Regions from separate parts of the Streptomyces sp. JN8 genome, predicted to be linked through region 3. Evidence: riboswitches for the same ligand, from Rfam matches in the RefSeq annotation. Region 3 holds a riboswitch; each other region holds the start of a gene.
The links. A riboswitch is a leader RNA that binds a small molecule or an ion and turns the genes downstream of it on or off. The one in region 3 is predicted to bind cyclic di-AMP.

Region 1 (7,663 bases), 2.0 Mb from region 3:
AAGCGCGGGAAGGCGCTGCGGCCGGCGTAGACCGCGGCGTCGTCGAGGATCTCCTCGATGCGCAGCAGCTGGTTGTACTTGGCGACACGGTCCGAGCGGGCCGGGGCGCCGGTCTTGATCTGACCGCAGTTCACGGCGACCGCGAGGTCGGCGATGGTGACGTCCTCGGTCTCGCCGGAGCGGTGGGACATCATGCACTTGAAGCCGTTGCGCTGGGCGAGCTCGACGGCGTCGAGGGTCTCGGTCAGCGAGCCGATCTGGTTGACCTTGACCAGGAGGGCGTTCGCGGTGCCCTCCTCGATGCCGCGGGCCAGGCGCTCCGGGTTGGTGACGAAGAGGTCGTCGCCGACGATCTGGACCTTGGTGCCCAGCTTGTCGGTGAGGACCTTCCAGCCGGCCCAGTCGTCCTCGTACAGCGGGTCCTCGATGGAGACCATCGGGTACGCGGAGACGAGCTCCTCGTAGTACTCGGTCATCTCGGCGGCCGAGCGGGACTTGCCCTCGAACTCGTACGCGCCGTCCTTGTAGAACTCGGACGCGGCCACGTCGAGCGCGAGCGCGACGTCGGAGCCCGGGGTGTAGCCGGCCTCCTTGATGGCCTCGACGATGAGGTCGAGGGCGGCGCGGTTCGACTCGAGGTTCGGCGCGAAGCCGCCCTCGTCGCCGAGGCCGGTGGAGAGGCCCTTGCGCTTCAGCACGGCCTTGAGGGTGTGGTAGATCTCCGCACCCCAGCGGAGGGCCTCGGAGAAGGACTCCGCGCCGATCGGGGCGATCATGAACTCCTGGATGTCCACGTTGGAGTCGGCGTGCGACCCACCGTTGAGGATGTTCATCATCGGAACGGGCAGCAGGTGCGCGTTCGGGCCGCCGAGGTAGCGGAAGAGCGGGAGGTCCGAGGCCTCGGAGGCGGCGTGCGCGACGGCGAGGGAGACGCCGAGGATGGCGTTGGCGCCGAGGGAGCCCTTGTTCTCGGTGGCGTCCAGGTCGAACATGGCCTGGTCGATCAGGCGCTGCTCGGTGGCGTCGTAGCCGACGAGCTCCGGGCCGATCTGCTCGATGACGGCGAGGACGGCCTTCTCGACACCCTTGCCGAGGTAGCGGTTCGGGTCACCGTCGCGAAGCTCGATGGCCTCGAACGCACCGGTGGAGGCACCGGACGGGACAGCAGCACGGCCGGTGCTGCCGTCGTCGAGGCCGACCTCGACCTCGACCGTGGGGTTGCCTCGGGAGTCCAGGATTTCCCGGGCTACGACGACGTCGATGGACGGCACGAGCATCTCCTTTTTGGGATGTGACGCTGGATGTGACGCAAGGTCGGTGCAGGGTCGCTTGGCCTTGCGACAAGAGCCTAACCGGCTCGCGGGCTCCGGCCAGCCGGGCGCCCGCCCCCTGGGACGAAAAAGGACCCAAGGGCAGGCATGTCGGGACGAAGAGCCCCAGACCTACCGGCGGGTAACCGCCGCGGCGGGCCGGTCGTCGCGCCGGCCCCTCCCCGCTTCTCCGGTCTTCTCCGGTCTTCTCCGGTCTTCTCCGGTCTTCTCCGGTCTTCTCCGGTCTCCTCCGGGCGCGGGCCCGAAACGGGGGAACCCCGGCCCGGCGCGCACGGGGGATGGGCGCGTCGGGCCGGGGTGGTCACCGCGGGAGGGTCGGAGGGTCCGCGTGAGCCGCCGGACTCACGCGGACCGCCGGGCTCACTTCAGGTGAAGCTGCTGGCCCGGGTAGATGAGGTCGGCGTCCTCGACGACGTCCTTGTTGAGCTTGAACAGCTCGGCCCAGCCGCCCTTGACGCCGTGCGCCTGGGCGATCTTGCTGAGGGTGTCGCCGGTGGCGACCTTGTACTCGCCGTCGCCCTTCTTGACCTTCTTGCCGGTCGGGGTGGTGACGGTCTTCTTCGCGTCGGCCTGCGGAGCGGCCTGCTGCGCGGCCTTCTTCGGGGCCTGGCGCTTCTCGCTGCGGGTGGTCGGCTGCTCGGCCTTCCGCTCCTGCTGCGGCTGCTGGGTGCTCTGCTGCGGCGCGCTCTCGGTGGCGCCGCCCTCGTAGGAGGCGCCCGAGAGGCCCACGCCGCAGGACGGCCAGGCGCCCTTGCCCTGGCCCGCGAGGACCTTCTCGGCGACGGCGATCTGCTGCGACTTCGACGCCTGGTCGGCGGTCGAGGCGTAGGCGGTGCCGCCGTACGCGGCCCAGGTGGAGGCCGAGAACTGCAGACCGCCGTAGTAGCCGTTGCCGGTGTTGATGGACCAGTTGCCGCCGGACTCGCAGGCGGCGACGCGGTCCCACTCCGAGGCCGTGGCGGCCGAGGCGGTGCCCGCGGTCATCAGCGGGGCGGCCACGGCGACACCGGTGACGCCGACGAGCGCGGCGACCTGGGTGGCCTTGGAGGGACGGCGGTGTTTGCCCTTGGCGGAAAACAGCATGGGGATTCTCCTCACCGACGCCTGTGAGGTGAGCTGTCGGGTTCGGGCCGGAAGGTGCCCGGCCGCGTGTCCTAGCACGCGGCTTCACCCCAAGCCGGTCTTCGGCCGTCTGTCTCAACGGCCGGGACCGGCACTTACCTTGGGTCCCCCACTCCTGCCTTCGGCGCTTGCGCGACGATGCCCGTCGGCCGACGGCAGGATTCGGCGTTTCGGTCGACGGGGCCCGCGGTGGCGAGCGGTGACGACCGTAGACACAGACCCACCGGAAGTTCAAAGACCCTCATAGGGGAGAAATCGCCCCTGCTTGCCTTCCGGTGGGTCGTGTTTGCGCAGGTGAGAGGTGACGGGAGCAAAGTTTGCGGGCGCGACACGCCAGTTGGGGTGAAGAGACCCATGTCTCACTTGCCCAGAACCGGACATACGCGCCCGAACTACTCCGCCGACGCGGTCGAACCGTTCGTCAGGTCAAGCGCCTGACCAGGGAGGATGAGGTCCGGATCGAGGCCCACGGTCCGCCGGTTGGCGTCATAGAGGGCGGTCCAGCCTCCGGGGAGTTCGTTCTCCTGTGCAATGTCGGAGAGGTTGTCACCCGGCTGCACGAGGTAGGAGTCCGACTTGCCCTGACTGTCCGTTGCGTCCGTTTCCTTCGAAGCGTCAGCAGGCGACGCCTTCAGCGGCTTTTCGTCCAGCTCGTTATCCGGAGAGGCATGTCTACCTGATTCGGTAGAACTGTCCGGGTTGCCGGTTTCCTCCGGTGCGGCGTCGCCCCGGTGCTTGCCGGTGCCGGGGGTCGCCGACGACGGGTCGTCCGCCGGCGCACCGGGTGCGGTGGAGCCGGGCGCGCCGGGCGTCACGGACGCGTCGGGCGTGCCCGGGGCGGTGGGCGCGGCCGGGTCGCTCGGGTCGGTCGACGCGGGCGGGCTCGTCGGCGCGGTCGGCGAGACGGGTGCGGTCGGCGTGACGGGCGTGGCGGACGCGTCGGGCGACGCCGTCCCCGGGGCCTTCTGCTCGGCCTCGGACTTGTCGGCCTCCTCGGCCCCCTTGTCGGCCTCGGCGGCCTCTCCGGAGGTCCCGGGCAGGCCGGCGTTCCAGTTGGACTCGGGAACCGGTCCGGTGGGGGCCTTGGGGACGCTCGTGGGGCCGGGGTCCACACCCGGGGACGCGCCGTCGTTCTTCAGGCCGGCGATCGGCGCGCAGGTGGCCCACTCGTTCGAACCCTTGGCGAGGGCCTTCTCGGCCACCGCGATCTGCTGGGCGCGGCTGGCGAGGTCGGGGCTGGGCGCGTACGACAGGCCGCCGTGGCGCTCCCAGCTGTCCTGGGTGAACTGGAGCCCGCCGTACATGCCGTTGCCGAAGTTGGCGCTCCACTGGCCGCCGGACTCGCATTCGGCGACCCGGTCCCAGGTGGCCGCGTCGGCGGCGGAGGCGGACCCGGTGGCGAGCAGCGGCAGCGCCATGGCGGAGCCGGTCACGCCCGCGGCGACGACGATTGCGGGGGCCTGACGGGGGCGACGGTGACGTCCGTTCCCGGAACGCATAGAAGCGCCTTTCGCGTGACGACTGTGTGGGCGCGCCCGAGTTGTCACACCTGGCCGAATTACTCAACCACGTTGACGAACCGAGCTGACGGGGAAGGTAGCCGTATTCGAACGCTCATCACAAGTCGATGCACCCGCGATCACGTGAAGATCACATTTCTGACGGACTCTCACTTTGTGTGAGTCGCACGGAAGGGGAGAACTCGACCGGAAGCGTGCGCAAACCGCGCATGATGAGCCCTCCGCGCCAGCGCAGTTCCGCGGGATCCGCGGCAAGTCGCAGGTCCGGCAGCCGGGTCAGCAGGGTGGCGAGCGCGGTCTGTCCCTCCAGCCGGGCGAGCGGCGCGCCGAGGCAGTAGTGGATGCCGTGCCCGTACCCGAGGTGCTGGTTGTCGCGCCGCGCCAGGTCGAGCACGTCCGGCCCGTCGAACCGCTCCGGGTCCCGGTCCGCGGCGGCGAGCACGACGAGGACGGGGTCGCCCGCCGGGATGTCCTGCCCGCCGATGGTCAGGGGCTCGGTCGCGTACCGCCAGGTGGCCATCTCCACCGGTCCGTCGTACCGCAGCAGTTCCTCGATCCCGGTCTCCAGGAGCCCGGTCTCCCCCGCCGCGACCGACGCCTGGAGCAGCTCGCGCTGCTCGGGGTGGCGCAGAAGCTGGTACATGCCGTTGCCGATGAGGTTGACGGTCGTCTCGAAACCGGCGAAGAGCAGGATGAAGGCCATGGCGGCGGCCTCGTTCTCGGTGAGGTGCTCGCCGTGGTCGGAGGCCTTGATGAGTCCCGAGATGAGGTCGTCGGCCCCTTCTTGCCGCAGGCCTTCCCGCTTGCGGTGGATCAGCTCGGCGAGGTAGCCGCGCATCTTCTTCACCGACCGCGCGACCCCGCCGCGCGGCCCGCCGCCGTGCCGGATCATCATGCCGGCCCAGTCGCGGAAGTCGTCCTGGTCCTCCTCGGGCACGCCGAGCAGGTCGCAGATCGCGTAGATGGGGAGCGGGAAGGCGAACTCGTGGATGAGGTCCGCGCTGCCCTTCTCCACGAACCCGTCGATGAGCCGGTCGGTCAGCTCCTGCACGCGCGGGGTGAACTCGGCGACCCGGCGCGGGGTGAAGGCCTTGGACACCAGCCGCCGCAGACGGGTGTGGTCCGGCGGGTCGATGTTGAGCAGATGCGTCATCAGCTCGGCCTTGCGCTCGCCCGGAATGCCCGTCTTGCCCTTGGCGTGCGGGGACTCGTCGTGGTGCGCGGGGTTCTTGGAGAGCCGCTGGTCGGCGAGGGCCTGCCGGGCGTCCCCGTACCGCGTCACCAGCCAGGCCTCGACCCCGCTGGGCAGTGTCGTCCGGTGCACGGGCGCGTGCTCGCGGAGCCAGGCGTACGCGGGGTACGGATCGCTCGCGAACTCCCAGGTGAAGAGCTCGGGCGCGGGGGCCGACGCGGGGCAGGAGGCGGGCGGGGTGCCGGGGGTGGTGCTCACTCCCCGACGGTACAGGGCCGTCCGGAGGGCGCGGTCCGGCGGTACGGGGAGCGCGGTCCGGCGGTACGAGGGGCGCGGTCTGCCGGATCCCGCGATCAAGAAGGGGGTGGTGCCCTAGATTCTTGTCGGTGGATCCTCAGATGCTCCGGAGCACGTTCGCGGTGGTCGAGAGACGGGCCGAACACGCCGTCACCTTCTTCTACTCGCATCTCTTCTGGAACAACCCCGCCATGCGCGAGCTGTTCCCCGAGGACATGCAGCCCCAGCGGGACCGCCTCTTCGCCGCGCTCACCCATGTGGTGACCCACCTGGAGTCCCCCGGTCTCCCCGGCTACCTGGGGCAGCTGGGCCGCGACCACCGCAGGTTCCTCGCCGACCCCGGGCTCTACGCCGCCGTCGGGACGAGCCTCCTCGCCGCCTTCGCGCACGCGGCGGGACCCGCCTGGACCCGGGAGGCCGAGAAGGCCTGGGCCGAGGCGTACGGACACGTCGCCGATCTCATGATGGCCGGGGCCGAGGAGGCGGCCGCGGCCGGCGAGCCCGCCTGGTGGGACGCGGACGTCGTCCGGCACGAGCGGCGCGGCGAGGACCTGGCCATCCTCACGCTGCGGCCCCGGCAGCCGCTCCCCTTCCTCCCGGGGCAGTACGTCAGCGTCGGCTCGCCGCGCGTCCCGCGCGTCTGGCGCACCTACTCCCTCGCGGACGCCCCCCGCCCCGACGGCACGGTCGAACTCCATGTGAGCCGGATCCCGGGCGGCGCGATGAGCACGGCCCTCGTCGCCGGGACGCGTCCGGGCGAGACGCTGCGGCTGAGCGCGCCCGGCGGCGGCCTCACCGCGTGCACGGAGCCGGGCGGACTCCGTACCTATATATGCGCGGGCACGGGCTGGGCGCCGGTGAGGGCGCTGCTGGCGGAGGCGGCGGAGGCCGAGCCCGACCTGCAGGGGCGGCTGTTCATGGTGGCGCGCGCGAAGGAGTACCTGTACGGCCGGGAGGACGCGGAGCGACTGAAGAAACGTCTCAGCGGCCTCAGCGTCACCTACATCACCTCGGCCCCCGGCCATCGCAGGGACCAGGCGACGGAACGGCTCGTCCAGGCGCTGCGGGCCTGCGTCCACTGGCCCGCGCACGACGTCTACCTCGCCGGCCCGCCGGGCTTCCTGACCGAGGTCGCGGAGGTGCTGGAGGAACTGGGCACCGACCCGTACCGCATCCACCACGACACCCTGCAGCCGGTGGGCCGCTTCACGGCCCGCCCCCACACCGCGGCGGAACGCCTCCTGGGCCCGCCGCCCCCGCTCTGGCACAACCCGGGGGCACGGGTCCCGCGCGAGCGGTAGCGCCGGCCGGCGGCGCGGGCCGCCGCGGCCGCGTCAGGCCTCCACGCCCTCCGCCGCCCGGATCGCGTCCCGGTAGGCGCGGGCCGCCGCGCGCAGGGCCGCCTCCGGGTCCACGCCCTCCGCCTCCGCGCGGACCGCGAGGGCCAGCAGGTCGTAGCCGACGCCCGGCTCCGCCGGGAGGGCCACGTCGAGGCCCGCCGAGCGCACCCGGCCGCCGAGCTTCGCGGCGAGTGCCAGCCCCGGCTGGCCCAGCGGCACGCCGTCCGTCACGGACTCGCGCTGCTTCTCGATCGCCTTGGTGCGCAGCCAGTGGGCCCGGACGTCCTCCGGCGTCCGGGCCTCCGCGTCCCCGAAGACGTGCGGGTGCCGGTGGATCAGCTTCTCGGCGAGGTCCCCGGCGACGTCGTCCACGGAGAAGGGCTCCTCCGGGTCCTCCTCGGCGATCCGCGCGTGGAAGACGACCTGCAGCAGGACGTCCCCGAGCTCCTCGCGCAGCGCGTCCCGGTCGTCGTCCTCGATCGCCTCGACGAGCTCGTACGCCTCCTCGATGCCGTACTTGACGAGCTCCTTGTGCGTCTGCCGGGAGGACCAGGGGCACGTGCGCCGGATGCGGTCCATGATCTGCACGACGTCCAGGAGGCGGGCGCCGGGCAGGTCGTACGAGCCGGGCAGCAGTTCCAGGTCGGGCATCGCGAGGCGGCCCGAGCCGGCGAGGCGGGCGAGTCCGTCGGTGAGCGGCCGGTCGCCCTCGCCGGAGGGCAGCAGCAGGACCGTGCGGCCGCCGGCGCAGTCGGCGACCAGCTCCTCGGCGGTGGGCCGCAGGTGCTCGACGGCGACCCCGGCCTCCCGCAGGTACGGCAGCTGGGGGTGGTGCTCGTCGGGGCAGAGCACCCGGTCCGC
Region 2 (7,663 bases), 6.5 Mb from region 3:
ACGCGCGATGAGGTCGAAGTCCAGGACCGCGTCCCGGGTCAGCATCTGGTGGGAACTGCCGACCGCGACGGCGAGGGCGTCGACCCCGGTGGCCGCGACGAAGGCCCGGGCCTCGTCCGGGTCGGTCCGGACGCCGGGGGTGTGGGCGCCGCCCTTGCCGCCGACCTCGCCGAGTTCCGCCTCGACCCAGACGCCGTGCTGGTGGCAGTGCTCGACGACCTCACGGGTCGCGGCCACGTTCTCCGCGTAGGGGAGCTTCGAGGCGTCGAACATGACGGAGCCCAGGCCGAGTCCGACGGCCTCGCGGACGAGGTCGGGGTTCTCGGCGTGGTCGAGGTGGACGGCGACGGGGGTCTTCGCCGCGCGGGCGACGGCGAGCGAGGCCAGGGCGACCGGCTCCAGGGCCCCGTGGTAGCGGACGGTGTTCTCGCTGATCTGGAGCACGACGGGGCGGTCGGTGCTCTCGGCGCCGGCCACGATGGCCTGGGCGTGTTCGATCTGGAGGACGTTGAACGCCCCCACACCGGTGCCCGCCGCGCGGGCGCGGCGGACGATCTCATCGGTCGGCGTCAACGGCATGGTGGTCCTTCTCCGGTGGGGTGAACGGTTGCGGGGACGGCGGGCGGCGCCGGGACGGCGGGCGGCGCCGGCGTGACGGCCGAGGGCCGCGTCGCGGGTTGGCGGGGTCAGGCCTGGGCGTCGGCGAGGACGACCGACCGGGTGAGGTTGCGCGGGGTGTCGGGGTTGAGGCCCTGGGCCTCGGCGACCGCCACCGCAAGCCGCTGGGCGCGGATCAGGTCGGCGAGCGGGTCGAGGTCGCTCTCGGCGAGGGTGCCGCCGACCTTGCGCACCTCGTCCGCGAGTCCGGCGGGCAGGGCGCCGAAGCCCCAGGTGACGCGCCCGGGCCCGGTGATGCTGATGGGGCCGTGGCGGTACTCCATCGCCGGGTACGCCTCCGTCCACGCGCCCGCGGCCTCGCGCATCTTCAGTCCGGCCTCCAGGGCGAGGCCGTAGGTCCAGCCCATGCCGAGGAAGGTGAACTGCTCGGCCGCGCGGACGTCCTCGCCGAGCGGGGAGACCAGGGCCAGTTCGGCGTCCCGCGCCGCCTCCTCGACGGTGGCCACCCCGTCCGGCAGGGCGCCCTCGGCTTCGAGGTGCGCACGGAAGAGGGCCAGCGCCGTGGTCGCGAAACGGGTCTGGACCACCGACTCCTCGTCGGCGAAGTCCAGCACGGCGACCTCGTCGGCGAGGTCCATGACCGGGGTCGTGGGGTCGGCCGTGACCGCACCCGTGGGGATCGCGCCGCGCAGCCGGGAGAGGACGGCGAGGACCTCGCTGGTGGTGCCGGAGCGGGTGATGGCCACGACCCGGTCGTAACCGCGGCCGTAGGGGAACTCCGAGGCGGCGAAGGCGTCGGTCTCCCCGTGGCCGCCGGACTCGCGCAGTTCGGCATAGGCCAGGGCCATGAACCAGGAGGTGCCGCACCCGATCACCGCCACGCGCTCGCCCCGCCGGGGCAGCGCGGAGGTGTGCTGGGGCAGCGTGCGGGCGGCCTGACGCCAGGTCGCCGGCTGGGAGGCGATCTCCACGGCGGTCCGAGTGGTGCTCATGCCGGTCTCCTTGCAAGAAGAGTGCACTCATATGATGGAAGTTGCTTGAAGTCGATGTCATTCAAGCAGAAACATGCATGGACTTTCCAGGTCCCGCGCCTGTCGGCGGATAGAATCGGACGCGCGCACGAGCCCGAGGGAGGGACCCATGTCCAAGCACGAGCGGTGGAACACGCTCCTTGAACTGCTCGCCGCCTCGGGGAAGCTGGAGGTCGAGGAGGCCGCGACCGCGCTCGACGTCTCCGCCGCCACCATCCGGCGGGACCTCGACGAGCTCGCCGAGCAGCAGCTGTTGATACGGACGCGGGGCGGGGCGGTCGCGCACGGCGTCTCGTACGAGCTGCCGCTGCGCTACAAGTCGACGCGGCACGCGGCGGAGAAGCGGCGGATCGCGGAGGCGGCCGCCGATCTGATCGCCCCCGGCGAGGTCGTGGGACTCAACGGCGGCACCACCACGACCGAGGTGGCGCGCGCCCTCGCCCTGCGGTTCGCGAGCGGCCGGGCGGACACCGCGGGGACGGCGGGCCCCGCGCCCTCCGGGCCCGCGCTGACGGTGGTCACCAACGCGCTCAACATCGCGGGCGAGCTCGCGGTGCGCCCGCAGATCAAGATCGTCACCACCGGCGGGGTCGCACGCCCCCAGACCTACGAACTCGTGGGCCCCCTGACGGTCGGCGTGCTCAACGAGGTCGTGCTCGACGTGGTCGTGCTGGGAGTCGACGGGGTCGACCCCGGCCTGGGCGTGATGGCGCACCAGGAGGACGAGGCGAGCATCAGCCGGCTCTTCGCCGAGCGGGCGAGCCGGGTCGTCGTGGTGACCGACTCCTCGAAGATGGGACGCCGGGCCTTCGCGCGGATCTGCGGTCTGGACCGGATCGACCTCCTCGTGACGGACACGGGCATCGACGCGGAGGCGGTCGCCGAGCTCACCGAGGCCGGGGTGAAGGTCCTCACCGTCTGAGTCGCCGGACTCCATTGGTACGCGGTCGAACCAATTCCGCGAGCGCCGGAGCATTGATCCCTGACGCCCCCGCTTGTTAACCCAGCAATTACCGCACGGATGTATACCTTTGGATCCGGCTCCCCCATCATGTCTTCGACGTGCCGCCGGGGCACGCCGCGACAGGAGAGGCGGAGCATGATTCCCATCAGCCGCAGGGGGTTCGTCGGAATCGGCGCGGGGCTCGTGGCCGGGGCGGCACTGCCGACGGCCCGCGCCTCCGCCGCCGCGCGCTCGGCGACCGGCACGCTCACCGACGTCCGGCACGTGGTGATCCTGATGCAGGAGAACCGCAGCTTCGACCACTACTTCGGGACCCTCCGCGGCGTACGCGGCTTCGGCGACCGCGCCGCGGGGAACATCCCCGGCGGCTGGGGCATGTTCAACCAGCCCAACTGGGGCGGCCGCCAGTACCCCTGGAAGCTCAGCGACACCCCGCCCGCCGGAGGCGTGGACGGCGAGACCCTGGCCCAGTGCAACGGCGACCTGCCGCACAGCTGGACCTCGCAGCACGCCGCCTGGAACAAGGGCCGCCTCGACAACTGGGTCACCGGCGTGGGCAACACCCGGTCGCTCGGGCACCTGGACCGCGAGGACATCCCGTTCCACCACGCGCTCGCCGACCAGTACACCGTCTGCGACGCGTACTTCTGTTCGGCACTGAGCGCCACCGGACCCAACCGCACGTTCCTGTGGAGCGGGAGGATCGACGCCTCCAGCAAGGACGGCGGCGACGAGTCGGGCCTGACCTGGGAGACGTACGCCGAGGCGCTCCAGCGGGCCGGAGTGAGCTGGAAGGTCTACCAGAACGCCCAGGACAACTACGGGGACAACGGTCTCGCCTACTTCAAGAGGTTCACCGACGCGCGCCCCGGGGATCCGCTGTACGACCGCGGCATGGGCTCGGTCCCCCGGGTGACCGGCTCGACCCCGGACGACATCGCCGCCGCGATCCGCGCGGACGTCGTCGCGGGCACCCTGCCCCAGGTGTCCTGGGTGGTCGCGAACGAGGCGTTCTCCGAGCATCCCTACGCGCCCCCCGGGGACGGCGCCCACTTCGTCGACCTCGTCTACCGGGCGCTCACCGCCGACGCCGAGGTGTTCGACTCGACCGTGCTGTTCCTCAACTACGACGAGAACGACGGCTTCTTCGACCACGTGCCCCCGCCCGTCGCCCCGCCGGGCACCCCGGGCGAGTACCTGGACGGCGTGCCGATCGGCCTGGGCTTCCGCGTCCCCATGATTGTCATGTCCCCGTGGACCCGGGGCGGCTGGGTGAGCTCCGAGGTCTTCGACCACACGTCGGTCCTTCGCTTCATGGAGAGCTGGACGGCGGCCCTCGGCACTCCGGCCGCCTGCCCGAACATCAGCGCCTGGCGGCGGAAGGTGACGGGTGACCTCACCGGCGTCTTCGATTTCGCCCGCCCCGTGTACGGCGTGCCGGCCGGACTCCCCTCCACGGCGAAGGTGATCGGCCAGGCGACCTGCGCCCCGCTGCCGAACCCGGCCCCGCAGAACAACGCCCAGCCGGCCCAGGAGCCGGGCGTCCGGCCCGCCCGCGCACTGCCGTACCAGGTGAACGGCAACCTCGACCGCTTCGAGTTCGGGGCCGCCGGCAAGATCCTGGCCTGGTTCTCGATGACGAACCAGGGCGCCGAGGCCAAGCGGGCGGCGCACTTCTCCATCCATCCCCACCAGCACCGCGACACGGCCGCCTGGCAGTACACCGTCGACGCGGGCGGAACGGCGACCGACTACTTCAACATCGGCCTGGGGTCGGGTTCCGGCAAGTACGACATCTCGATGATGGGCCCCAACCGCTTCCTGCGCCGGTTCGTCGGGGACGCCTCCAAGGCGGGCAAGGCGGTCGAGGTGGCCGCCCGGTTCGCGACCGAGGCGGGCACCGGGCGGACGGCCCTGTGGTTCCGGATGACCAACGCCTCGGCCGGGCCGGTGACGTTCACGATCCGTTCGAACGCCTACCGCACCGACGGCCCCTGGACCTACACCGTCCCCGCGGGCTCCTCGCGCGAGGACCACTTCAACGCCGTCGCCTACAACGACGGCTGGTACGACTTCACGATACTGGCCGACATCGACGGAACCTGGTCGCGCCGGTACACCGGCCACATCGAGACCGGGGCCCCGAGCGTCACCGGCTGAGCACGCCGCACGGCGGAGGGGCGGCACCCCTCCGCCGTGCGCGGCCCTCCCCGCGGACGGCCCCTCAGCGGCCCGCCTCCGCGGCACGGCGGATCGTGGCGTCGAGCAGGTCCACGGCGTCGGCCGCCGTGCGGCCCGGGGCCCGGTTCCACGGCCCGATCAGGTCGTGCCACCCCCGGGCACGGAGCTCCGTCATGATCCAGGCGGCGGCCTCGTTCATCGTCGTCGCGCTGCCGTGGCCGAGACGGTGCGCGGCGAGGAGCGCACCGCAGACGCAGCGGGCCCCGCGGGCGTCGCGCAGCTTGTACGGGGCGTTCTGCCAGCCCCACTCGGTCAGCACCAGGCGCGCGTAGCCGAGGTGGACCGAGGGGCGCAGCTCGGGCCGGCCGACGCGACGCCAGACGTGCAGCCGGTCGGGCAGGACGGCGGCGAGCCGGCCGGGCAGCCGGCGCTCGGCGGGAGGGGGCGGCGGCAGGGCGTCGAGCGCGTCGGCGACGAGCCGCTCCACCGGAACGGAGAGGAGGGTGCGCCACTCCTCCTCGGCGGGCGCGGGCGGCGTCCGGTCGGTCCAGTCGGCGACGACGCGCTGCCAGGTGGCGCTGTCGAAGAGGGCGGCGGCCTCGCGGTCGAGGGCGTCCGGGTCGAGGCCTTCGGGGGCGAGGCCTTCGGGGTGCAGCAGGGGGGCGGAGGGCGACATCCGGGCGGCTCCTCGGTCGGGGTCTTCACCTTTCATGAAGAATGTCGGTTTCACGACGTATGCCCTTGAGTGCCCCCGCGGCCGACCCTGCCTTTCCAACCCGTTGCGCCACCAATGGAATTAACCAGAACATTCGGACATAGGGCACCTGGTGACGCGACTCACTCCGCCGGGAACGCGCCGGTGATCGACATTCCCGCAGGCCTTACCGGGCAAGGAAGTTCGATCCGCCGACGTCAGGGGCGATCATGAATTCCGGTAATTCGGTGATCCTTTCACCGACTTCCGGACTCAGATCCTCTTGTTCTCCGTCGCACAGGTGGCCTACGGTCACCTCCATTCGAGCGGATCGCCGAATCCTGCCACTGCTCGAAATACCTCCCTTTCACCCGACGGCAGGAGCGGGGGACCCACGAATACGCCGGCCCGGATTCCGGAACGGCTCGGGGTGAAGCCGCGTGCGCGCGGCCGGACATCTCCAGTCCGAACCCGACAGCTCACCCCGAAGGCGCCGGAGAGGAATCCCGTCATGCCTGCTCACGGTAAGCACCGCCGTCCCCGCCGCCCCGTCTCCCGTGGACTCGCGCTGGTCGGCACGGGTGGCGCCGCCCTCGCCCTCCCGCTGATCGCCCCGGCCGTGGCCGGCGCCGCGCCCGTCTCCGGAGCCCCGCAGATCGCGCCGAAGGCCATCACCGCCCCGGTCGCCGCCAAGGCCGCACCGAAGGTGCCCGCCGCCAAGGCCGCAGCGCGCACCTACACGGTCGTCAGCGGTGACTCGCTTTCCCTCATCGCGCAGAAGAAGGGAATTCAGGGCGGCTGGAAGGGCCTTTACCAGGCGAACAAGAGCGCCGTGGGTGACAATCCGTCACTCATTCACCCGGGCCTTGAACTGACGCTTCATCGGAGTTCGGCCAAGGCCGCCCCGGCAGAGGCGAAGAAGACCGCTTCGGCCGAACGGGCGAGCCGCTCCGAGCGCCGCAGCGCCGCCCCGGCCGCCGCCGGCACCGGCGCCTCGGCCGCCGCCCCCGCCGCGGCGTCCGCCCCGGTCCAGGCGGCGCCCGTCGCCGCCACCCAGTACGCGGACAACCTCGACGGCTGGATCCGCGAGTCGCTGGACATCATGGCCCAGCGCGGCATCCCCGGCTCCTACGAGGGGATCCACCGCAACATCATGCGCGAGTCCTCCGGCAACCCCCAGGCCATCAACCTCTGGGACTCCAACGCCGTGGCCGGCACCCCCTCCAAGGGCCTGCTCCAGGTGATCGAGCCGACCTTCCTCGCCTACCACGTGCCCGGCACCTCGACGGACCTGTTCGACCCGGTCGCCAACATCACCGCCGCCTGCAACTACGCGGCCGACCGCTACGGCTCCATCGACAACGTCAACGGCGCCTACTGAGCACGGAAGTGCCCGGTGAACCAGGAGGTGGCGAGCTCCGCCACCTCCTCCAGGGCGCCGGGCTCCTCGAAGAGGTGCGTGGCGCCCTCCACGACCTCCAGCCGGCTCTCGCAGCGGAGCAGCGACTCCGCCCGCCGGTTGAGGTCGAGGACCAGCGCGTCCCGCCCTCCGACGACAAGGAGCGTCGGGGCCTTCACCCGCGCCAGGTGGTCGGCCGCGAGGTCCGGCCGACCACCGCGTGACACGACGGCGGCCACCGGGGAGTCGGGGTCGCCCGCCGCCCAGAGCGCGGCCGCCGCTCCCGTACTGGCCCCGAAGCAGCCCAGCGGAAGGCCCGCGCTCTCCGGCCGCCCCGCGAGCCACTCCGTGGCCCGGGCCAGCCTCCCGGCGAGCAGCGGGGTGTCGAAGACGTGCGCCCGGTCCCCCGCCTCCCCCTCGGTGAGGAGGTCGAACAGCAGGGTGCCGAGGCCCGCCCGGTTGAGAGCGGCCGCCACCGCCCGGTTCCGGGGGCTGTGCCGGCTGCTCCCGCTCCCGTGGGCGAACAGGACGACGCCCAGGGCGTCCTCGGGCACCGCGAGCCGCCCCGCCAGCGTGACGCGGTCGTCCACGGGGATCCGAACGTCCCCGTCCCGGACGACCGGCCCGTGCGCGGCCCGGATCCGGTCCAGACAGGCCACGACCTCCGCGTCCGGGGTCTGGCTGAAGTCCCCGTAGAACTGTCCGATCGCCGAGAACGCCTCGGGCGCGTGCACGCTCACCGTCTCGTCGGCCTCGCCCCCGAGTCTCGCCTTCCA
Region 3 (7,663 bases):
CTCGTTGCCCTCCGGGTCCCGTACGACCTGGAAGGACCCCTGCGCGTCGGTCACCGGGCCGCCGACCAGGGACGCCCCCGCCGCCACCGCCTCGTCGCCGGCGCGGACCGGGTCCGCGACCTCCAGGTCGAGATGGACGCGGTTCTTCGCGGTCTTGCCCTCGGGCACCCGCTGGAAGGCGAGCCGGACGAAGTCCGGCGGGTCCACGTACGACCAGTCGCCGCTCCGGTCGACCGGGACGCCACCGAGGAGGCCGGCCCAGAACCGGACCAGGGCCGCCGGGTCGGCGCAGTCGAAGACGATCTCCTGAACGTGAGCGCGCATGCCTCCACCCTACGGAGTGGAGGCGCGCGCGTCCCCGTCACGAGCGGCGTCCCCCGTCACGAGCGGCGTCCCCCGTCACCAGCAGCGTTCGCCGCCGCGCTCCCCGCGGGTGCACTCCCCGCGCGGTGCGCTGGCGAGCTCCGGGTCGCGGGCCGGACCCTCAGACTCCGGGGTACGGCTGCGTGAACCGCTCCCGGAAGGCCTCCCCGTCCCACCTGCCGCCGAGTTCCGGCCCCAGCCAGTCGGCCGCGGCCGCCCGGAAGTCCGCGGGGTCGAGCGAGCCCGACCCCTCGGGCACGGCCCCGAGCAGCGGAGCGCCCGCCTCCCTCGGCAGATCCGCCAGGTTGCAGCGCATCGCCAGGTCCGGCGCGTCCGGCCAGCTGCCGATCACCACGCCCAGCTGGGCGATCCCGCGCGCCCGCAGCGCCTCCGCGGTCAGGGTCGCGGAGTTGAGCGTCCCGAGACCGGCCGGGACCACCGTGAGCACCGGCGCGCCGAGCAGCGCGGCGGCGTCGGCGAGGGTGCCGCCGTCCTCGTCGAAGCGGACGAGCAGCCCGCCGGCCCCCTCCACGAGCACCAGGTCGTACTCCCCGGCCAGCTTCCGGGCGGCCTCGGCGACCTCCCCGGGCCCGACCGGGGCGAGCCCCGCCCGCCTGGCGGCCGTCCCCGGGGCCAGCGGCTCCGGGAAGCGCCCCAGTTCGGCGGAGCCCGCCGCGCCCGAGAGCCGGACGACCTCGTCCGCGTCCCCGCGCTCGTCCGGCCCGACGCCGGTCTGCGCGGGCTTGAGGACGGCGACCGTGCGGCCGGCGGCCGTGGCGAGCGCGGCGACGGCGGCCGTGACGACGGTCTTGCCGATCTCGGTCCCGGTACCGCTGACGACGATGATTCCCACTGTTCTCCTCGATCCGGCCGCCGGTCCGTCTGCCCGTCCCCGCGACCTGTCCGTTCCCGCGGCCTGTCCGTTCCCGCGGTGCCGGTGGTCAGCCCGCGCTCGCCGCCGCGCACACGGCGGCGCAGATCCGGGCCAGGTCCTCGTCGCCCGTCACGTACGGCGGCATCGTGTAGATCAGGTCGCGGAACGGCCGCAGCCACACGCCCGCCCGCACCGCAGCCGCCGTGGCCGCGGCCATGTCGACGTCGTGGTCGAGCTGGACGACGCCGATCGCGCCGAGCACCCGCACCTCACGGACGCCCGGAAGGCCGGCCGCCGGGGCGAGCCCGGCCCGCAGGCCGGTCTCGATCCGCTTGACCTCGACCTGCCAGTCCTGGGAGAGCAGCAGGTCGATCGAGGCGAGGGCGACGGCCGACGCCAGCGGGTTCCCCATGAACGTCGGCCCGTGCGCCAGGACGGGAACCTCGCCGCGCGAGATCCCGTCGGCCACCCGGCTCGTGCAGAGCGTCGCCGCCATCGAGAGGTAGCCGCCGGTCAGCGCCTTGCCCACGCACATCACATCGGGGGAGACCCCGGCCTGGTCGGCGGCGAAGAGCGTGCCCGTCCGGCCGAAACCGGTCGCGATCTCGTCGAAGACGAGCAGGACGTCATGCGCGTCGCACGCCTCGCGCAGCACCCGGAGGTACGCCGGGTCGTGGAAGCGCATCCCGCCCGCGCCCTGCACGACCGGCTCCACGACCACCGCGGCCAGCTCGTGCGCGTGCTCGGCGATCCGGGTCCGCAGCAGCTCCGCGTACGACTCCTCGTAGACGGCCGGCGGCGCGTCCACGAAGACCTGCCGCTGGAGCACCCCCGCCCACAGCTCGTGCATCCCGCCCTGCGGGTCGCACACGGACATCGGCTGCCAGGTGTCCCCGTGGTAGCCGCCGCGCCAGGTGAGGAGCCGCTGCTTCCCGGGACGGCCCAGCGAACGCCAGTACTGCAGGCACATCTTGGCCGCGACCTCGACGGAGACCGAGCCCGAGTCGCTGAGGAAGACGTGCCGCAGCGGCTCCGGGGTGATCTCCACGAGCCGTGCGGCGAGCCGGACGGCCGGCTCGTGCGTGAGCCCGCCGAACATGACGTGGCTCATCTTCTCCAGCTGCCCGCGCACCGCCTCGTTGAGCACGGGGTGGTTGTAGCCGTGGACCGCCGACCACCACGAGGACATGCCGTCGACCAGCTCGTCCCGGCCCTCGGCGGGCTCGGCGAGCCGGAGGCGCACGCCGGACGCGGACGCGACGACCAGCGGCTCCGCGCGGCCCGGCATGGGGCCGTACGGATGCCAGACGTGCGCCCGGTCCAGGGCGAGGAGTTCGCCGGTGCCGAGGGGCGCGCCGTCAGGCATTCGGCGCGAGGTCCGTGCCGGCGCCCCGGCGGCGCACGGCCACCAGGTCGGTGCGGGCGTCGCCCGCCGAGGCCGCCGCCGGAGCCGCGTGGCCGCCGCAGGGGCCGCAGCCCCCGCCCTCCTCGCCGTGCGGGCCGCAGCCGGCCGGGGCCCCGGAGCCGCAGCCGCCCGAGGACGCCGTCCCGCAGCCCTCCGTCGCGCCCGCCGCGGCGAGCGCGTCCGCGCGGTGCTTCGGCAGCGTCGTCGTGCCCGCGCCCTCCACCTCGAAGCCCGCGTCCGCGATCATGTCCAGGTCGGCCTGGCCGGCCTGGCCCTCGCTCGTCAGGTAGTCGCCGAGGAAGATCGAGTTCGCGATGTTCAGCGCGAGGGGCTGCATCGACCGCAGGTGCACCTCGCGCCCGCCGGCGATCCGGACCTCGACGTCGGGGCAGACGAACCGCACCATCGCCAGGATCCGCAGACACCGCTGCGGGGTCAGGTTCCACTCCTTGGCGAGCGGCGTCCCCTCGAAGGGGATGAGGAAGTTGACCGGCACCGAGTCGGAGTCGAGCTCACGCAGCGCGTAGACGACGTCGACGAGGTCCTCGTCCGTCTCGCCCATGCCCGCGATCAGGCCCGAGCAGGCGGACAGACCGGCGGCGTGCGCCTTCTGCACGGTGTCCACCCGGTCGGCGTACGTGTGGGTCTTGGTGATCCCCTCGTACGTCGCCTCGGACGTGTTCAGGTTGTGGTTGTACGCGTCGGCGCCGGCGTCCTTGAGCCGCTCGGCCTGCCCGTCCGAGAGGAGACCGAGGCAGGCGCACACCTCGATGCCCTCGTTCTCCTCCTTGATGGCCTCGATGGTCCTGCCGACCCGCTCGACGTCCCGGTCCGTCGGACCCCGGCCGCTCGCGACCAGGCAGACCCGCTTGGCCCCGCCCGCGACACCCGCGGCGGCGGCCCGCGAGGCCTCGTCCGGCTTCAGCCAGGTGTACTTGAGGATCTCGGCCTTCGAGCCGAGCCGCTGCGAGCAGTACGAGCAGTCCTCGGGGCACAGGCCCGACTTCAGGTTCACCAGGTAGTTGAGCTTCACCCGTCGCCCGAACCACTGGCGGCGCACCTTCCCGGCCGCCGCCACCACATCGAGCAGTTCGTCGTCGGAGGTCGCCAGGACGGCGAGTGCTTCTGCACGGCTCGGCAGCTCGCGCCGCAGCCCCTTGTCCACCAGCGTGTTCAGCAGGTCCATAAGCGCTGATCCTCGCCTACCGCCCACCCCCGGGCCAAGGAGGAACTGAACAAACGCCCCCGAGAGAGGTGTGTGGATGACCACATCCCGACCTCGGCACCCTGCGGTTAGGGTCTGTGCGCTGCCTACAAAAGGATCGCCGCATGCCACAGGCCGAGGACGCACGGACCGCGGGTGCCCGCCGCACCGCGTTCGACTGGACCGACGCCGAGGCGCGCCGCCGGGCCGACGCGGGTCTCGTCCGCACCCTGCGGCCGCGGGCCGCCGACTCGGACCTGCTCGACCTGGCGGGCAACGACTACCTGGGCCTCACCCGCCGTCCGGAGGTGACCGGGGCGGCGGCCGAGGCGGCCCGCCGGTGGGGGGCAGGGGCCACCGGCTCCCGGCTGGTCACCGGCACCACCCGGCTGCACACCCGGCTCGAACGGGAACTCGCCGCGTTCTGCGGATTCGAGGCGGCCCTCGTCTTCTCCTCGGGCTACACCGCCAACCTCGCCGCGCTCACCGCGCTCGGCGGCCGGGACTCCCTGCTCGTCTCCGACGCGGCCAACCACGCCTCGATCGTCGACGGGTGCCGGCTGGCCCGCGCCGAGACGTCCGTCGTGCCGCACGCCGACCCCGAGGCCGTACGCAAGACGCTCGGCGCGCACCCCGGCCGGCGGGCCCTGGTCGTCAGCGACTCCGTCTTCTCCGTCGACGGCGACAAGGCCCCGCTCGCGGAACTCGCCGAGGCCTGCCGCGCACACGGCGCCGGGCTCCTGGTGGACGACGCCCACGGCTTCGGCGTCCTCGGCGAAGGCGGCCGGGGCGCACTCCACGAGGCCGGCCTCGCGGGCGACGAGGACGTCGTCGCGACCCTGACCCTTTCCAAGTCCCTCGGCAGCCAGGGCGGCGCCGTCCTCGGCCCGGCCCGGGTGATCGAGCACCTGGTGAACGCGGCCCGCACCTTCATCTTCGACACGGGCCTCGCCCCGGCCGCCGTCGCCGGCGCGCTCGCGAGCCTGGGGCTGATCCGGGCCGAGCCCGGTCTCGCCGAGCGGGCCCGCACCGTGGCGGCCACCCTGCACCGGCTGCTCACCGAGGCCGGCCTCACGGCGGCCCGGCCCGACGCGGCCGTGGTGTCGGTGCGCGCGCCCTCCCCGGAGGCCGCGCTCGGCTGGGCCGCGGACTGCCGGGAGCAGGGCCTCTCGGTCGGCTGCTTCCGGCCCCCGTCGGTGCCCGACGGCATCTCGCGGCTGAGGCTCACGGCGCGGGCCGATCTGACGGACGCGCAGATCGACGCGGCGGTGGCGACGGTCCTGCGCACCGCGCCCTCCGCCGGGTAGCGGCCAAGAGCGTTCCCGGGCAGCAGAGTTCACCGCTTCGGGCGACAGATGGGGACATATCTTGGTGGAACGCCGCACGGCGCGGCGCGATCGGTGGCACTCTGACGCGAAGCGCAATCCGGGGCGTTGGCCCCGGTGGGAAAGGGACAGCGTCGCCATGGCAGATCACCAGGAAGCATCCGTCACACTGCCGAGCGATCCCGCCTCGGTCCCCACGGCCCGGCGGTACGTCGCCGGGGTCCTCGCGGACTGGGGCCTGGACGATGCCGCGGACATCGCGGACGCCATCCGGCTGATCGTCTCCGAGCTGGCGACCAACGCCGTGCTGCACACCCTGGGCCAGTCGCCGACCTTCACGGTCGACGTCCGCCTGGAGCGCGAGGAGCAGTTGTACATCGGTGTCACGGACAGCCATCCGCGCCGTCCGCGCCGTCTCCCGGCGGCGGTCCAGCAGGACAACGGCCGGGGCATGGTCATCATCCGCGTCCTGGCCGCGGAGGCCGGCGGCCGTCTGTCGGTCACGCCGACGGACGACGGGGGCAAGACGGTCTGGATCACTCTTCCCTGGACCGCGGTCCCGCTGGCCAGCTGTTAGTCCGCCGGAGCGCGGTCCCGCCCGCCGGCCGTGAGGAGGACCCGGCCCGGACGGCCGGGGTTCCCGGGGTCGAGTTCCGTCGGTCAGGGGTACGGCGGCGCCACCGCACCCCCCCCACAGACGAACCGCTACCGCCGCCTGATCAGCGGACGCGGCCGTAGTAGACCTTCGACGACCAGATCTTGTCGAGCTTCACCCAGGAACCCGTCTTGGGCGAGTGCCAGATTTTGCCGCTGCCGGCGTAGATGCCGACGTGGTACACCCTTCCGCCGGAGTGGAAGAAGACCAGGTCCCCCTTCTGCCTGGTGGAGGCGGAGATGTGCCGGGTCTTGTTGTACTGCTGCTGCGCGGTGCGGGGCAGCGACTTGCCCGCCTTCTTGTACGCGTAGAGCGTCAGACCGGAGCAGTCGAACCGGGAGGGCCCGCTGCTTCCGTACCGGTACGGAGCTCCCTTCTTGGACGCGGCGACGCTCAGTGCCTTGTTCGCGTGCGTGGTGGCTGCCTGGGCCTCGACCGCCGCACCGGGTGCGAACAGCGTGCCGCCGACGGCGGCGAGGGTGAGAGCCGAGACGGCTCCGGCCCGGGACAGCAGGGACGGGACGTGCATCTGCGCAGTCATGCGCAACCCTTCGTCAGCCGCCTGCGAAGGATGACCTGTCGGGTTCGGGCTGGCGAAGATGCCCGGCCGCTGACGCGGCTTCACCCCAAGGGACGATCCCGCTGCCGGAACAGCGCGTACGCCCCGTAAAAATCGGGTCCTCCACTCCTGCCGATCCACTTCTGTCGACCAGACGTCCGGGACAGCGGCAGGACTCGGCGTCCGCCCGGACCGCCCCGCCGCGGTGGCGGGGGCTTGTCGTCGACAGGGATCTTGACCCACAACAGGGCCGAAATCCGAGCTGAAACGGCGATATGTGAGGCTCCTCACGACTGATCCATTCGGGTGGACAGAGAGCCTTTGTGATCTTCGGAGGCGGGGCCGACGAGCCTCGCACCAGCGGTGGAACGTCCCATTCCGCCAAATGCGTACACCTGCTGTGCAAGTCACCCGGCACATATGTCGACTCGTCGACTACGCCGAACGAGGGAGCGAATCTGCGGTGCGCGTCGGCCGTCCGGACCTGGACACGACACGCGGTCCTGTCAACTCGCGGGGGTCTGCCGGACGGTGACGCGACCGGTCCTGCGCTCGCCGTCCAACACCCGCAGGGCGCGCGCCAATGTGTCCGCGTGCACCTCGCTCTCGCCCCGCAGGTGCATCAGCGTCACGGCCCGCAACAGCGCCTCCGCCCGCCCCACCAGGGCCTGAGCCGCGCGCAGGGCGCCGTAGGTGTGCGTGCCCCGGGACGGATTGATCTTCCCGAGCAGGTCGACGACCTCGAGGTAGGCGTCGACGAGTTCCCCCTCGGCGCGGGTCAGCGCGGGCAGCGGCGGCAACTCGGGGACCACGGCCGGGTCACCGCGCCGCGCCGCCGGCGACCGCGCGCCGACTCGTGATCACGTGGTCCACCAGGCCGTACGCGAGCGCCGCCGGGGCGTCCAGCACCGTGAGCCGGTCGAGGTCGGCCTCGACGCGGTCCCGCTCCCGGCCCGTGTGCTCGACCAGCATCCCCGTCATCAGCGTGCGGAGGCGGAGCAGTTCGCGGGCGTGGATGTCGAGGTCGCTCGGCTGGCCCTGGAGCGGCTCGTCCATCGCGGGCTGGCGGAGCGTCACCCGGGCGCCCGGCAGCATCATGCGCTTGCCCGGGGTTCCGGCGGCGAGCAGCACGGCGGCGGTGGAGACGGCCTGGCACAGGCAGGTGGTCTCGACGTCGCAGTGGAGCGAGCGCAGCGTGTCGTAGATCGCGGTCATGGAGCTGACCGAGCCGCCGGGGGAGTTGATGTAGAGCGAGACGTCCTGGTCCGGTCCCGCGTG
Region 4 (7,663 bases), 4.6 Mb from region 3:
GATGCCGCCGATCACCGCCGACGACACCGGACGGGTCGTCATCGTGGACCGCCCCGGCGCCGTCCAGACCCAGCTGCTGATCGGCCGGATCGGGCCCGACCGGCACGACAGCGTCTGGCCGGCCCAGGTCCTGGGGGCCTACTGCCTCGGCGGCACCCTCACCTCGCGGCTCGACCGGGTCCTGCGCGAGGAGAAGGGCTACACGTACGGGGTGCGCGCCTTCGGGCAGGTGCTCCGCTCGGACGGCCGGGGGAACGGCGCCTCGATGCTCGCCATCAGCGGCTCCGTCGACACGCCCAACACCGGTCCGGCTCTTGACGACCTGTGGAAGGTGCTGCGGACGCTGGCCGAGGAGGGCCTGACCGACGCCGAGCGGGAGACGGCCGTGCAGAACCTGGTGGGGGTCGCGCCGCTCAAGTACGAGACGGCCGCCTCCGTCGCCGCGACGCTCTCCGACCAGGTCGAGCAGCACCTCCCGGACGACTACCAGGCGCAGTTGTACGCCCGGCTGGCCGAGACGGGCACGGTCGAGGCGACCGCGGCCGTGGTCAGCGCGTTCCCCGTGGACCGTCTCGTCACCGTGCTCGTCGGCGACGCGTCGGAGATCGCGGAGCCGGTGCGCGCGCTCGGGATCGGTGAAGTGACCGTCGTGACCGGCTGATTCACGCGGTCCGCAGGGCGGGGAGGACCCCGACGGCCTGGCCCGTCGGGGTCCTCCCCTTTGTCCGTATTGGGGCAAGGGTTGGCTTTTGCCTTGTGGCATGTCTTACAAAATGCCTGTCCGGTTGGTGATTGAAAGACGATCCGCATAGCGTCAGGCCGTCTGTCCGTCAGTTGCACGTGCCGCACCCGCGGCATCGGTCAGACATCGCCGAGTCCCCGTCAGGCGCGAGCCTGGGGAGCCGGGGACCCACACGCAGTCCCTGGGGTGAATCGGGCGCCTTCGTCTCGTACGGAGGGGCTCGTAGGAGACCTTCCTGCTCCGAACCCGTCAGCTAACCCGGTAGGCGAGAGGGAAGGAAAGGACCAGCCCCTACATGGCGTTCACCCGTGCCACCGGGAAGCATCGTGCTCCGAGCCGGATGGCGCGCCGCGGCGCGGGCATCGCCGGCGCGGCGACCCTCGCCACCGCCGGCGTCATCGGCACCCTGGCCTCCCCGGCGCTCGCCGCCGACACGGACGACCGCTCCCTCGAGGACACCGGCCTCACCAAGGTGATCACCGAGGACGACCTCGCCGAGCGGATCGACGCCCAGGCCGCCGCCCAGGAGCGGGAGGCCTTCGAGATCGCCGCCAAGGCCAAGGCCGAGGCCGAGGCGAAGCGCAAGGCCGAGGCCCGCGCCAAGGAGATCCGCGAGGCCGAGCAGCGCGCCGCCCGCGAGGCCGAGCGCCGCCGCCTGGCCTCCTTCCAGCTCCCGGTCGACGGCTCGTACGTGTCCACCGGCTACAAGACCGGCGGCTCGCTCTGGTCCTCCGGCAGCCACTCCGGCGTCGACTTCCACGCCGCCTACGGCAGCACCGTGGTCTCGGTCGGCTCCGGCACCGTCGTCGAGGCCGGCTGGGGCGGCGCGTACGGCAACAACATCGTCATCCGGATGAACGACGGCACGTACACCCAGTACGGTCACCTGTCCTCCATCGGGGTCTATGTCGGCCAGACCGTCGAGCCCGGTGAGCGGATCGGCATCTCGGGCTCCACCGGCAACTCGACCGGACCCCACCTCCACTTCGAGGCGCGGACGACCGCCGAGTACGGCTCCGACGTCAACCCGGTCGCATACCTGCGCGCCCGCGGCGTCAACGTCTGACCCGACGCCCCCGGGCGGCTCGTCGCGCCGCCCCCGCCCGCATCGCAAAAGCCCCGGCTCGTACAGAGCCGGGGCTTTTCGTCGCGCGCGGCACATCGATATTCCGCCGGGGCATCGGAAATTCCGGCGCGCTGCAATAGAGTCGCAGATCGGGCGCAGAACAGGCGCCGGTGTAATTGACTCGCGCGGACCAAGGCGGAGGTCGGACATGCGCATTCCCGCGCACTCGGTATGCACGGCGATCCGGGACGACATCGTCACGGGCGTCTTCGAGCCGGGCGCCCGGCTGACCGAGGACCAGCTCGCCCGCCGGTACGGGGTCTCCCGGGTCCCGGTCCGCGAGGCCCTGCGGACCCTGGAGTCCGAGGGCTTCGTGGTCACCCGCCGGCACGCCGGGGCGCAGGTCGCGGAGCCCACCGAGCAGGAGGCCGCCGATCTGCTCGACATGCGGGCGCTGCTCGAACCGCTGGGGGCCGCCCGCGCCGCCCAGCGGCGCACGGAGGCGCATCTCAAGGTGCTGCGCGGCCTGGTCAGGCTGGGGCAGGAGCGGGCCAGGCGGGGGCAGGGCGAGGATCTGCGCTCACTCGGGGGCTGGTTCCACGAGACGCTGGCCCAGGCCTCCGGCAGCCCGGCCCTGACGGCCCTGCTGACCCAGCTGCGGCACAAGATCGCCTGGATGTACGCGGTCGAGCAGCCCGAGCGGCCGGTGGACGCCTGGGCCGAGCACGGGGCGATCGTGGACGCCGTGGCGCGCGGCGACGCCGAGCGGGCCAGGACGCTGACCGCGCTGCACGCCGAGCGCACGCAGCCGCTGCACCGTCTCAAGAACCCGGCCGGCGGCCGTGTGAGGGTTTCGCAACATGCAGTCAACACGGCGGGTTCCCGGAATTAACGCGCGCATCGTATACATGGAATAGCAATTCGAGGCCGTCGCTCCGCGCTGCCCGAAAAGGCCGCGACGGAAATGAGAAAAGGCCGTGACCGCCGGAATTCCGGCGGTCACGGCCTTTTCGCCGTGCAGTGGGTGTCGACCCGGATCAGACGGTCTCGGGAAGCTCGTCCAGGCCCTCGGCGACCAGCTTCGCCAGACGGTCCAGAGCGGCCTCGGCGCCGTCGGCCTCCGAGGCGAGGACGATCTCCTCGCCGCCCTGCGCGCCCAGGCCGAGCACCGCGAGCATGGAGGCGGCGTTGACGGGGGTGCCGTCCGACTTGGCGATCGTCACCGGAACGCCGGAAGCCGTGGCGGCACGGACGAAGATGGACGCGGGGCGGGCGTGCAGGCCCTCGGCCCAGCCGACGTTGACGCGGCGCTCAGCCATGGTGTTGCCCTTCAAGTCTCAAGCGGGTTGTCTAGACCAGTCTCTCACGGGATGCTCCGTGCTCGCGCCGACCTTCGGCCCGGATCGGACCGCCCTTCGGCCCTCCCCGCCCTACGGGGCGTGCTCCCTACCTTGCACGGCCGACCCCCGCCGCGCGAGCGATGCCGCCGCCGTGTCGCGGTCGGTGCCGCCACCGGGGCGCGACCCGTGCCACCACCGATCCGCGGCCGTAGGCTGACCCCATGCAGAGCGCGTCGGACCAGCCGCCGGAGCACGACTACCCCGACCACTGGGAGGCGGACGTGGTGCTCCGCGACGGCGGCACCGCGCGCATCCGGCCGATCACGGCCGACGACGCCGACCGCCTGGTCAGCTTCTACGAGCAGGTCTCGGACGAGTCGAAGTACTACCGCTTCTTCGCCCCCTACCCCCGGCTCTCCGCCAAGGACGTGCACCGCTTCACCCACCACGACTTCGTGGACCGGGTGGGCCTGGCGGCGACCGTCGGCGGCGAGTTCATCGCCACGGTGCGCTACGACCGCATCGACGACCGGGGCATGCCCGCCTCCCTCCCCGCCGACGAGGCCGAGGTCGCCTTCCTCGTCCAGGACGCGCACCAGGGGCGCGGCGTCGCCTCCGCCCTGCTCGAACACATCGCGGCGGTCGCCCGGGAGCGGGACATCCGGCGCTTCGCCGCCGAGGTGCTCCCCGCCAACACCAAGATGATCAAGGTGTTCACGGACGCGGGCTACACCCAGAAGCGCAGCTTCGAGGACGGCTCCGTACGGCTCCACCTCGACCTGGAGCCCACCGACCGCTCCCTCGCCGTACAGCGCGCCCGGGAGCAGCGGGCCGAGGCCCGCTCCGTGCAGCGCCTCCTCACACCCCGGTCCGTCGCGGTCGTCGGCGCCGGGCGCGCCCCGGGCGGCGTCGGCCGGACCGTCCTGCGCAACCTCCTCGGGGCCGGGTTCACCGGACGCGTGTACGCGGTCAACGCCGCCCTCGGCGAGGGCGGCGGGGCCGTGGAGTTCGACGGCGTCCCCGCCCACCCCTCCGTCGCCGCCATCGGCGAGCCGGTCGACCTCGCGATCGTCGCCGTTCCCGCCGAACGGGTGCCGGAGGTCGTCGCGGACTGCGGCGAGCACGGCGTCCAGGGGCTGGTCGTCCTCTCCGCCGGCTACGCCGAGAGCGGTCCCGCGGGCCGCGAGCGGCAGCGCGAGCTGGTGCGGCAGGCCCGCTCGTACGGCATGCGGATCATCGGCCCCAACGCCTTCGGCATCATCAACACCGCCCCCGACGTCCGCCTCAACGCCTCCCTCGCCCCGCAGACGCCGGCCGCCGGGCGGATCGGGCTCTTCACCCAGTCCGGCGCGATCGGCATCGCCCTCCTCGCCGGACTGCACCGGCGGGGCGCCGGGCTGTCCTCCTTCATCTCGGCCGGCAACCGGGCCGACGTCTCGGGCAACGACTTCCTCCAGCACTGGTACGACGACCCCGGGACCGACGTCGTCCTCCTCTACCTGGAGTCGATCGGCAACCCCCGGAAGTTCACCCGGCTCGCGCGCCGCACCGCCGCCGTCAAACCGGTCGTCGTCGTGAAGGGCGCCCGGCACAGCGGCAGCGCGCCCCCCGGCCACCGGGTGCCCGTCACCCGCATCCCGCACGCCACCGTCTCCGCGCTGCTCCGCCAGGCCGGCGTCATCCGCGTCGACACCGTCACCGAGCTGGTCGACGCGGGCCTGCTGCTCGCCGCCCAGCCGCTGCCCGACGGACCCCGGGTCGCGATCCTCGGCAACTCCGAGTCCCTCGGGCTGCTCACCTACGACGCCTGCCTCACGGAGGGGCTGCGCCCGCTCCGGCCGCTCGACCTCACCACGGCCGCGGAGCCCGCGGACTTCCGGGACGCGCTCGCCGCGGCGCTCGCGGACGAGACCTCCGACGCGGTCGTCGTGACCGCGATCCCGTGGGTCGGCGAGAACGGCGCCACCGAGTTCGGCGACGGCGAGGTCCTCGCGGCCGCCCTCCGCGAGGCCGTGGCCTCCGCCCAGGCCCCCACCAAGCCGGTCGTCGTCGTGCACGTCGAGATGGGCGGCCTCGCGGAGGCCCTGGCCGTCGCCACGAGCACCCGCCCGACGGCCCCGGGCCGCGCCGGCGGCACGGACCCGACGCCCCGGCCGGCCGCGCCGGGCACCGGAACCACGGCGGGGGCCGCCCCGGGGACCCCGAGGGAAGCCGGTCACGGAACGGAACCCGGCGCCGGCGCCCGGACCGGAGCCGGCCCCGGAGCCCCGGCCGGTGTGAGCCCCGGCGCCCGTACCGGAGCCGGCCCCGGAGCCCCGGCCAGTGTGAGCCCCGGCGCCCCGACCGGTGTGGGCTCCGGTGTCCCGGCCGGGCCCGGACTGGCCGGGTCCGGCCCTGGTGTGCCGCCCGGCCACGACCGCGGGGTACCGCCCGGACACGACCGCGGTGTCCGGGCCGGTCACGGCGTCGGCGCTCCGGGGCCGGTCCCGGGCGCGGCCGCGTCCCCCGGACCGTCGGCCGGTGCGGCCACGCCTCCCGGACCGTCGGTCCCCGCCGGCCACCCCGGCGCGGCCCCCGCCCCGGCTCCCGCGACCGAATCCGCCGCCGCCTCCGACTCCGCCCCCGCCGTCGTCCCGCCCGCCGCCATCCCCTCCTATCCCGCCGCCGAGCGGGCGGTGCGGGCGCTGGCCGAGGCCGTGCGGTACGGGGAGTGGCGGCGGCAGGCCGCCGATCCCGGGCGGGTGCCCGAGTACGAGGACATCGACGAGGCGGGGGCGGCGGCGCTCATCGGACGGGTGCTCGGCGGCGAGGACGCCGACCCCCGCGGTGTGACCCTCGACACCGCCCAGGCGGGGGAGCTGCTCGGGCGGTACGGGATCGCCGTCCGCCCCACCCTGCCCGCGCCCACCCCCGACGAGGCCGTCGCGGCCGCCGCCCGGCTCGGCTACCCGGTGGCCCTGAAGACGACCGCGCCCCACCTCCGCCACCGCCCCGACCTCGGGGGCGTACGGCTCGATCTGGCGTCCGAGGGGCAGCTCCGCACGGCCTACGCCGAGCTGACGGAGGTCCTGGGCAAGCCGGAGGAGCTGCTGCCGGTCGTCCAGGCGATGGTGCCCCGCGGCGTCGACACCGTCGTCCGCTCCGCCATCGACCCCGCGGTCGGCGCCGTCCTCTCCTTCGGCCTGTCCGGGGCGGCGTCGGAGCTGCTCGGCGACACGGCCCACCGGCTGGTGCCGGCCACCGACCGGGACGTCGCCGACCTGGTCCGCTCCCTCCGCACCGCGCCGCTGCTCTTCGGCTGGCGCGGCTCCGCCCCCGTCGACACCCCCGCCCTCGAAGAGGTCCTGCTCCGGGTGTCGCGGCTGGTCGACGACCACCCGGAGGTGGTCGCCGTCTCCCTGGAACCGGTGGTCGTGGCGCCCCGCGGACTGTCCGTCCTCGGCGCCACCGTCCGGCTGGCCCCGCCGCCGCCCCGCACCGACCTCGGCCCGCGCAGCCTGCCGAGCTACTGAAGGGCCTGAGGGGGGCCCGCAGCCCCGTAGGATGGAGTCCATGGCGAAGACCGGTACGACGACCCAGGGGCTGCGCGCGGCGATCGAGCGCAGCGGCTACTACCCGGCCCTCGTGGCCGAGGCGGTGGAGGCCGCCGTCGGCGGCGAGGCCGTCGCGTCGTACGTCGTGCACCAGGAGACCACCTTCGACGCCAACGAGGTCCGGCGCCACGTCACCGTCCTCGTCCTGACGCCGCACCGCTTCATCGTCAGCCACACCGACGAGCAGGCCGCCGACAGCAGCTCCCCGACGCCGTACGCCACGACGTCCACCGAGTCCGTGAAGCTCGACCGGATCTCCTCGGTCGTCGTCAGCCGCGTCGTCGCCAACCCGGAGTCGTACACCCCGGGCACGCTGCCCCGCGAGGTCGTCCTCACCATCGGCTGGGGCGCCGTCTCCCGCATCGACCTGGAGCCGGCCGCCTGCGGCGACTCCAACTGCGACGCCGACCACGGCTACACGGGCAACGCGACCGCCGACGACCTCAGCCTCCGGGTGAGCGAGGCCGGCGACGGTCCGGACACCGTCCGGCAGACCCTCGTCTTCGCCCAGGCCCTGTCCGAAGCCATCGCGGCCACCGCCGCCCCGACCCGCTGATGGTGCAGCCGACCGCCGCGACCCACGGCTGGCCCGACGACCCGGTTCCGCTGGCCCCGGAGACCGCGCCGGTCCCCGAGTACGCCTTCGGCTCCCTCGGCGACGTCCTGCCGACGCTCGTCGCCGGTCAGGGCGTGCCCGGCTTCGACGCCCGGATCGCGGAGCTCTCCCCGGCCGACCGGAACTGCGTCTTCCTGATCGACGGGCTCGGCTGGGAGCAGATCAAGGCCCACCCGGACGAGGCCCCCTATCTGACCTCGCTCCTCGGCTCCTCCCGCGGGGGCACCGGCCGCCCGGTGACCGCGGGCTTCCCCGCGACCACCGCCACCTCGCTCGCCTCCGTCGGCACCGGCCGCTACCCCGGCA

Region 1: linked by a shared signal. The riboswitch ahead of ACY0MR_RS22115 (transglycosylase family protein) and the one ahead of ACY0MR_RS30855 (C40 family peptidase) in region 3 are both predicted to bind cyclic di-AMP.
Region 2: linked by a shared signal. The riboswitch ahead of ACY0MR_RS02120 (LysM peptidoglycan-binding domain-containing protein) and the one ahead of ACY0MR_RS30855 (C40 family peptidase) in region 3 are both predicted to bind cyclic di-AMP.
Region 4: linked by a shared signal. The riboswitch ahead of ACY0MR_RS09940 (M23 family metallopeptidase) and the one ahead of ACY0MR_RS30855 (C40 family peptidase) in region 3 are both predicted to bind cyclic di-AMP.

The regions. Positions count from the first base shown of each region.
Region 1 is NZ_CM147852.1:5,000,617-5,008,279, reverse strand. It holds gene eno (phosphopyruvate hydratase) at 1-1,277, opposite strand, end outside; gene ACY0MR_RS22115 (transglycosylase family protein) at 1,692-2,414, opposite strand; cyclic di-AMP (ydaO/yuaA leader) riboswitch at 2,418-2,590, opposite strand; gene ACY0MR_RS22110 (transglycosylase family protein) at 2,846-3,886, opposite strand; gene ACY0MR_RS22105 (cytochrome P450 family protein) at 4,104-5,423, opposite strand; gene ACY0MR_RS22100 (globin domain-containing protein) at 5,564-6,763, shown strand; gene ACY0MR_RS22095 (nucleoside triphosphate pyrophosphohydrolase) at 6,797-7,663, opposite strand, start outside.
Region 2 is NZ_CM147852.1:434,409-442,071, forward strand. It holds gene ACY0MR_RS02095 (class II fructose-bisphosphate aldolase) at 1-579, opposite strand, end outside; gene ACY0MR_RS02100 (SIS domain-containing protein) at 687-1,610, opposite strand; gene ACY0MR_RS02105 (DeoR/GlpR family DNA-binding transcription regulator) at 1,759-2,571, shown strand; gene ACY0MR_RS02110 (phosphocholine-specific phospholipase C) at 2,749-4,773, shown strand; gene ACY0MR_RS02115 (DUF6197 family protein) at 4,838-5,470, opposite strand; cyclic di-AMP (ydaO/yuaA leader) riboswitch at 5,811-5,994, shown strand; gene ACY0MR_RS02120 (LysM peptidoglycan-binding domain-containing protein) at 6,000-6,869, shown strand; gene ACY0MR_RS02125 (alpha/beta family hydrolase) at 6,863-7,663, opposite strand, start outside.
Region 3 is NZ_CM147852.1:6,967,970-6,975,632, forward strand. It holds gene ACY0MR_RS30825 (VOC family protein) at 1-324, opposite strand, end outside; gene bioD (dethiobiotin synthase) at 485-1,216, opposite strand; gene ACY0MR_RS30835 (adenosylmethionine--8-amino-7-oxononanoate transaminase) at 1,305-2,603, opposite strand; gene bioB (biotin synthase BioB) at 2,596-3,828, opposite strand; gene ACY0MR_RS30845 (8-amino-7-oxononanoate synthase) at 3,972-5,153, shown strand; gene ACY0MR_RS30850 (ATP-binding protein) at 5,311-5,748, shown strand; gene ACY0MR_RS30855 (C40 family peptidase) at 5,891-6,367, opposite strand; cyclic di-AMP (ydaO/yuaA leader) riboswitch at 6,371-6,501, opposite strand; gene ACY0MR_RS30860 (hypothetical protein) at 6,892-7,197, opposite strand; gene ACY0MR_RS30865 (ATP-dependent Clp protease proteolytic subunit) at 7,205-7,663, opposite strand, start outside.
Region 4 is NZ_CM147852.1:2,322,218-2,329,880, reverse strand. It holds gene ACY0MR_RS09945 (M16 family metallopeptidase) at 1-661, shown strand, start outside; cyclic di-AMP (ydaO/yuaA leader) riboswitch at 860-1,025, shown strand; gene ACY0MR_RS09940 (M23 family metallopeptidase) at 1,038-1,808, shown strand; gene ACY0MR_RS09935 (GntR family transcriptional regulator) at 2,017-2,700, shown strand; gene ACY0MR_RS09930 (HPr family phosphocarrier protein) at 2,846-3,127, opposite strand; gene ACY0MR_RS09925 (bifunctional acetate--CoA ligase family protein/GNAT family N-acetyltransferase) at 3,370-6,660, shown strand; gene ACY0MR_RS09920 (DUF5998 family protein) at 6,701-7,297, shown strand; gene ACY0MR_RS09915 (alkaline phosphatase family protein) at 7,297-7,663, shown strand, end outside.